DNA from 2 places in the Streptomyces sp. LX-29 genome. Region 2 is predicted to be linked to the other one. Evidence: riboswitches for the same ligand, from Rfam matches in the RefSeq annotation. Region 2 holds a riboswitch; the other holds the start of a gene.
The links. Region 2 has a riboswitch for FMN ahead of ribD (bifunctional diaminohydroxyphosphoribosylaminopyrimidine deaminase/5-amino-6-(5-phosphoribosylamino)uracil reductase RibD). Riboswitches for the same ligand answer to the same signal wherever they lie in the genome.

Region 1: another riboswitch for FMN. It lies ahead of ribB (3,4-dihydroxy-2-butanone-4-phosphate synthase); the one in region 2 lies ahead of ribD (bifunctional diaminohydroxyphosphoribosylaminopyrimidine deaminase/5-amino-6-(5-phosphoribosylamino)uracil reductase RibD).

The regions. Positions count from the first base shown of each region.
Region 1 covers NZ_CP089746.1:3,971,020-3,974,219, forward strand. Annotated here, with positions in the region: gene LRS74_RS17065 (FAD/NAD(P)-binding protein) at 1-38, shown strand, start outside; gene LRS74_RS17070 (endonuclease/exonuclease/phosphatase family protein) at 6-1,094, opposite strand; FMN riboswitch at 1,345-1,475, shown strand; gene ribB (3,4-dihydroxy-2-butanone-4-phosphate synthase) at 1,677-2,354, shown strand; gene LRS74_RS17080 (MFS transporter) at 2,696-3,200, shown strand, end outside.
Region 2 covers NZ_CP089746.1:1,195,393-1,198,592, reverse strand. Annotated here, with positions in the region: gene LRS74_RS05245 (ROK family transcriptional regulator) at 1-508, shown strand, start outside; gene LRS74_RS05240 (hypothetical protein) at 643-957, shown strand; FMN riboswitch at 1,072-1,202, shown strand; gene ribD (bifunctional diaminohydroxyphosphoribosylaminopyrimidine deaminase/5-amino-6-(5-phosphoribosylamino)uracil reductase RibD) at 1,366-2,553, shown strand; gene LRS74_RS05230 (riboflavin synthase) at 2,555-3,187, shown strand; gene LRS74_RS05225 (nicotinamide mononucleotide transporter family protein) at 3,184-3,200, shown strand, end outside.

The sequences.
Region 1 (3,200 bases), 2.8 Mb from region 2:
ACCAGCTAACGGGCCGGGGCGGCGGAGGCGGCGGGTAGGTCGTGCAGGTCGAGGTCGACCAGCAGCGCGCGGTGGTCGGTGTCCGCCAGGTCCAGGAAGCGGGTGGCGCGCGGCCACAGCGCCTCGCTGACCAGCACGTGGTCGATCTGGGCGCCGAGCGGCGGGGCGGTGAGGCTGGGCCAGGTCGGGGTGCGGGCGGCGCCGGTGAGCCGGGCGCTGTCGCGCAGCCCGGTGTCCAGGAGGGCGCGGAAGGCGGCGTGGTCCTGGGTGGCGTTGAAGTCGCCGGCGATCAGGGTCGGCAGGCTGCCGCGTCCGGCGGCGTGGTCGCGCAGCCAGCCCAACTCGGTGCGCCACAGGTCCACTCCCCCGGGCACCGGGGGCATGGGGTGCGCGACCTGCACCCGCACCAGGTGCCCGGCGACGGTGGCCACCGAGCCCGGCATGGAGAGCGTGCCCGGCACCCCCTCCTCGTCCGTCAGCGGATAGCGGCTGAGGATCGCCGAGCCCTCGGCCGGTCCGCCGATGACGACGTTGCGGTGCGGATAGGCCCGGCGCACGGCGGGGGTGTCCAGCGCCGCCGCGCAGCGGACGTCGCACTCCTGGACGGAGACCAGGTCCGGCCGCTCCGCGCGCAGCGCCGCCAACAGCCCCTCGGTGGCCCGGCCGAACTCCAGGTTCGCCGTCAACACCCGCACCCTGGCGACCACCCGCCCCCGCGGTTCGGAGGCGGCGGTCCCGTCGTACGGCTGGATGAACCACCCGGTGACGACCCCCGCCACCAGGGCCCACACACACCCGGCGGGCCAGCGGCCGACGATCGCCAGCAGCAGCCCCAGCGCGGCGGGGACCAGCAGCCAGGGCAGGAACGCCAGCAGCTGCGGCACCGGAGTGACTCCGTCGACATCCGCCGCCCGGCATCCCATGACCACGCTGACCACGGTCAGCGGAGCCACGGCGACCCAGGCCGCCGCCCGACGCGCCCGACCGACCCCGCCGGGCGGCGCCAGGAGGCGTAGGGCGCGCGACCCGCCCGCCGACCGCCACCCCGGTGCCGATCGGTCCGGGCTCCGCTCCTCGGTGACCGGTGTCTCCACGCCCACGCTTCAGCCTTTCGGTTCCATTCCGCTCGGGCGGAGGCCCCTGACGACGGCGCCCCGCGCGACGCCAGCCTTTCAGCAGCGGACGGGCGGCCTGGCCATCCGTCGCGTCGGCCCTCGGCTGTCGGTCGTCGCTGGCGCTAACTGGCCTGGTGGCCAAGCAAACTGATCTTCACTCAGCACCGAGAGATGTGATACTTGACACTTCGTCACCTCTCGGCTCTGTGTCAAAATGCTCGCAGAGTACTCGCGTGCTCCGGGGTCGGTGAAACTCCGAACCGGCGGTGAAAGTCCGCGACCCGGCCGAACCCATCGGCCGGTTGACCCGGTGGAACTCCGGGACCGACGGTCAAAGTCCGGATGGTAGGAAGTACGCGGCGGCACGAGGTTCGTGCGATGGCTCGCCCTGCGCCGGTCCGGCCGAGAACCGGGCCCGGGGCTCCGCCCATCGCGTCGGCCGTGCTCGCGATCCCCGGAACTGCGCAGGCGGACGGGGAGCGGCACCGGCTTCCGACATCCCACACCACGCCCCCGCCCGCTCCTGGCAGACCCGTATGGAAGGGCAGGAGGGCCACTCCCATGGCAGTGGTGGATCAGACCGCACACACGACGCAGCAGGCCGGGGCCACGACCGAGCGTCTGCTCGCGGTGGAGCAGGCGATCGAGGCGTTCGCCGAGGGCGGTTTCGTCGTCGTCTTCGACGCCGAATCCCGTGAGAACGAGGGCGATCTGATGGTCGCCGCCGAACACACCGATGAGCAGGCGCTCCAGCAGTTGCTGGACCACACCTCCGGGGTGGTCTGCGTGGCGCTCCCCGACGAGCGCGCCGCCGAGCTGCGGCTGCCGCAGATGGTGACGGACAACACCGGGCTGCACGAGACCGCGTTCACCGTCTCCGTCGACCTGAAGGAGGGCGGCACCACCGGCATCTCCGTGCAGGAGCGCGCCCGCACCATCCGGGCCCTGGCCGACCCGACCACCGCTCCGGACGACCTGTGCCGGCCCGGCCATGTCTTTCCGGTGCGGGCCCAGCCGGGCGGGGTGCTCCAGCGCGACGGCCACACCGAGGCCGCCGTCGACCTCTCCCTGCTGGCCGGGCTGTCCGGCGTCACCACCATGTGCGAAGTGGTCAAGCCGGACTGGAGCATGGCGCGCTACGAGGACCTGAGCCGGCTGGCGGCGAGTCGGTTGATGCCGCTGATCTCCGTGCGCGACCTGGCGGCCTATCGACTGGCGCGGGCGGCCAGGAGGCTCTGACACCCGAAGATCGACTGGTGGCCGTCCCGGGGCGGGTCTACGGTCGGGGGTAACGAGCGCCGCCGCGCGTCGACGCCCGCATCGGGGCCGGAGCCCGCATCAGGGCCGGTGCCCCGGTCGGGGCCGGAGCCCTGATCAGGGCCGGCTCGACCGTCACGGACGAGCGCGGAGGCCGCGGGGAACGGGCGTGTGCCCCCCCCCGAGCGGCGACGGCGTGGGCCCGGGCGACGGCGTGGGCCCGGCAGGACCGACCGAGCACGATCATGGCGACCTCCCGCCCGGCGGGCCCGGCGCAGACGGGTACGGCCGGGCGCCGCGGAGACGGCGGTGGCGGCAAGGGCATGGCACTCGCCGTCATCGCCGCGTGCCAGCTGATGGTGGTGCTGGACATCACCATCGTCAACATCGCGCTGCCGGACATCCAGAGCGCGTTGGACTTCTCCACGACCGGTCTGTCCTGGGTGGTCAACGCCTACACCCTCGCCTTCGGCGGGCTGCTGCTGCTCGGCGGCCGGGTCGGCGACATCCTGGGCCGCAGACGGGTGTTCAGCTACGGGGTGCTGCTCTTCGCGTTCGCCTCGCTGCTCGGCGGGCTGGCGCAGACCTCCGGCTGGCTGTTGGCGGCCCGGGCGCTCCAGGGCGCCGGGGGCGCCATCGCCTCCCCGACCGCGCTGGCGCTGATCACCACGACCTTCACCGAAGGCCCGGAGCGCAACCGGGCCTTCGGCGTCTTCTCCGCCGTCTCGGCGGCCGGTGGGGCGATCGGGGTGCTGGCGGGCGGGATGTTGGTCGAGTGGCTCGACTGGCGCTGGATCTTCTTCGTGAACGTGCCGATCGGCCTGGCCA
Region 2 (3,200 bases):
CGCGGCCGTGGTTCTCGACGGTGCGCTGCGGCGCGGCGCCTCCGGCGGAGCCGGCGAGATCGGCTTCCTCCCGGTGCCCGGCACCGGTGCCCTACCCTCGGCGACCGACTGCGGCGGTGGCTTCCACGCCCTGGTCGGCGGCGCCGCGGTCCGGGAGCTGGCCGGCGCGCACGGCTGGCCCGCGGCCGACGCGGAGGCGGCCGTCCGCGCTGCCGCCACGGCCGGGGCCCGTGGCGAGCCCTTCCTGGACGCGCTCGCCGCCCGCGTCGCGATCGGCGCGGCCGCGGCCTGCGCCGTGCTCGACCCCGGCCGCGTCGTCCTCGGCGGCGAGCTGGGCCGGGCCGGGGGCGCCGCGCTGGCCCGTCTGGTGGAGGCCCGGGTCGCCGGCATGTCCCCGTTGCGCACCGAGGTGCGGGCGGGAGAGCTGGGCGGCGAGGCCGTGCTGCGCGGCGCCGTCCTCACGGCCATGGACGCCGCCCAGAACGACCTCTTCGGAGCCCCCGTCTGACGCGGCCTCCGCTTCCGACCGGACGGTCGCGTCCCGCGGCACGGCCCGGATCGCGCCGCCTGGTCGCCGCGCCCGTGCCCCGGCACGCCGTCCGAATCGGCCCTCGCTCCCGCGCCGCCCCCGCACCCCCAGGCGTGCGGGCGGAGCTGGAGCGCACCAACCTGGCGAAGGAGGACGCGGAGCGGTGCCGCGCCGAGGGGAAGGCGCGGCTCGACGCCGTCGAGCGACAGTCGGCGGAGGAGCGGGACGCGGGCGGCGGCTCCGGTCCCCAGCTGCCGCTGGAGGCGGTTCAGGAGCAGCTCACCGCCCTGTGTGCGCCGACGCCCCGCACGAGCGGGGCACCCCCGAGTCCAGCCGGCTCCGCGAGCACGTCCGGACCGCCCACCGCGCGGCCGAGGACGACGGCGCCGTTCGGGCGATCGCGAAGGACGAACGGCATGAATACCTGACGCGATGTGTTCGGCATCGGCGTCTCACCAGGTGAACGGGTGAGAGAAGCCACACGGAGACCGCCTCCATCCGCTCGTATGAGCCGTGGCACACTGGTCGCGTACCAGTGACGTCAGCGCACTCCGGGGTCGGTGAAAATCCGAACCGGCGGTTACAGTCCGCGACCCGTCCGCAGCCAGCGGCCGGTTGACCAGGTGAAATTCCTGGACCGACGGTGAAAGTCCGGATGGGAGGCAGTGCGCGGCGGGCGAAGCACCGGTGCGTCGTCGTGTCGGCGACGGCTCGTACCCGCGCATGCGCGGCGGCGGTCCGCGTCGGTCGCGGCCGCGTACGTGTTGTGCGGCGTTCCCGCTTCTGTCGTTCTTCGACAGCCCCGGAGTCCGTGCCCGAAGAGGCAGGAGGACCCGGTGGCCACCGCAGCCGAAGCCCAAGCGATGCGCCGCGCCGTCGCGCTCGCCGCCCGTGGCCTCGGGCATACCAGCCCCAACCCGGTCGTCGGCTGCGTGATCCTCGATCAGGACGGTCAGCCCGTCGGCGAGGGATGGCACCAGCGGGCCGGGGGGCCGCACGCCGAGGTGCACGCGCTGCGCGCGGCCGGCGACCGGGCCCGTGGCGGCACCGCCGTCGTCACCCTGGAACCCTGCAACCACACCGGCCGCACCGGGCCCTGTGCCCAGGCGCTGCTCGACGCCGGGATCGCCCGCGTGGTCTACGCCGTCGCCGACCCCACCCCCGCCGCGACCGGCGGCGCCACCACCCTCGCGGCCGCCGGCGTGGAGGTGGAGGTCGGGTTGCTGGCCGAGGAGGCCGAGGCGGGCAACCGCGCCTGGCTGACCGCCGCCCGGCTCGGCCGCCCGTACGTGGTGTGGAAGTACGCGGCGACGCTCGACGGCCGCATCGCCGCCGCCGACGGCACCAGCCGCTGGATCACCTCGGCCGCCTCCCGCGCGGACGTGCACCGGCTGCGCGCCGAGGCGGACGCCGTCGTCGTCGGCTCCGGCACGCTGCGCACCGACGACCCGCACCTGGCCGTACGGGGCCGTGAGGGGGTCACTCAGCCGCTGCGGGTGGTCGTGGACACCAACGCCATGATCCTGGCGAGCGCCCGGGTCCTGGACGACGCCGCGCCGACGCTGATCGCCGTGTCCGAGCAGGCCGACACCCACCATCTGCCGGGCGTGGACGTGGTACGTCTGCCCGCCGACGACACGGGCCTGGGGATCCACGCCCTCCTCGCCGCCCTCCACGCGCGCGGGGTGCGTTCGGTGCTGCTGGAGGGCGGGCCCACGCTGGCCGGTTCCTTCGTCGCCGCCGGCGCCGTCGACCAGGTCGTGGGGTACCTCGCCCCGGTGCTGCTGGGCGCCGGGCGCGCCGCGCTCACCGACGCCGGAATCACCACCATCGCCGAGGCGTTGCGCCTCGATGTGACCGACGTGACCTGGTTCGGGCCCGATCTGCGCATCACCGCCGTACCCACCGCCGACACCGCCGTACCCACCGCCGGCACCGGCCACGACGCCGCGGACACCGATCCCGGCGCCACCGGATCCACCAGCACCAGCACCAGTACCGACACCGACTCCGAGGAGAACTGACGTGTTCACGGGCATCGTTGAAGAACTGGGTGAGGTCGTCGCCGTCGAGGACCTCGGCGACGCGTCCCGCTTCCGACTGCGCGGTCCCCTCGTCACCGACGACGCGAAACACGGCGACTCCATCGCCGTCAACGGCGTCTGTCTGACGGTGGTGGAGACCGCCGACGGTCAGTTCACCGCCGATGTCATGGCCGAGACCCTGAAGCGTTCCAGCCTCGGAGCCCTCGTCCCCGGCGCGCGCGTCAACCTGGAGCGCCCCATGCAGCTGGGCGGTCGGCTCGGTGGCCACCTGGTCCAGGGCCACGTCGACGGCACCGGGACCATCCTCGAGCGCACCCCGGCCGAGCACTGGGAGCTGGTGAAGATCTCGCTGCCCACCGGCATCGCCCGCTATGTGGTGGAGAAGGGTTCCATCACCGTCGACGGCATCAGCCTGACCGTCGTCGACGCCGCCGACGACCACTTCACCGTCAGCCTGATCCCCACCACGCTCGCCCTGACCACCCTCGGCATCAAGCAGGTCGGTGACCCGGTCAACCTCGAGGTCGACGTCGTCGCCAAGTACGTCGAGCGGATGCTCGGCCATGAGGGCCGCGACGGGCACGATACGAAGCAGAAGGAAGACGTCCAATGAGCGCCGCGGCCAT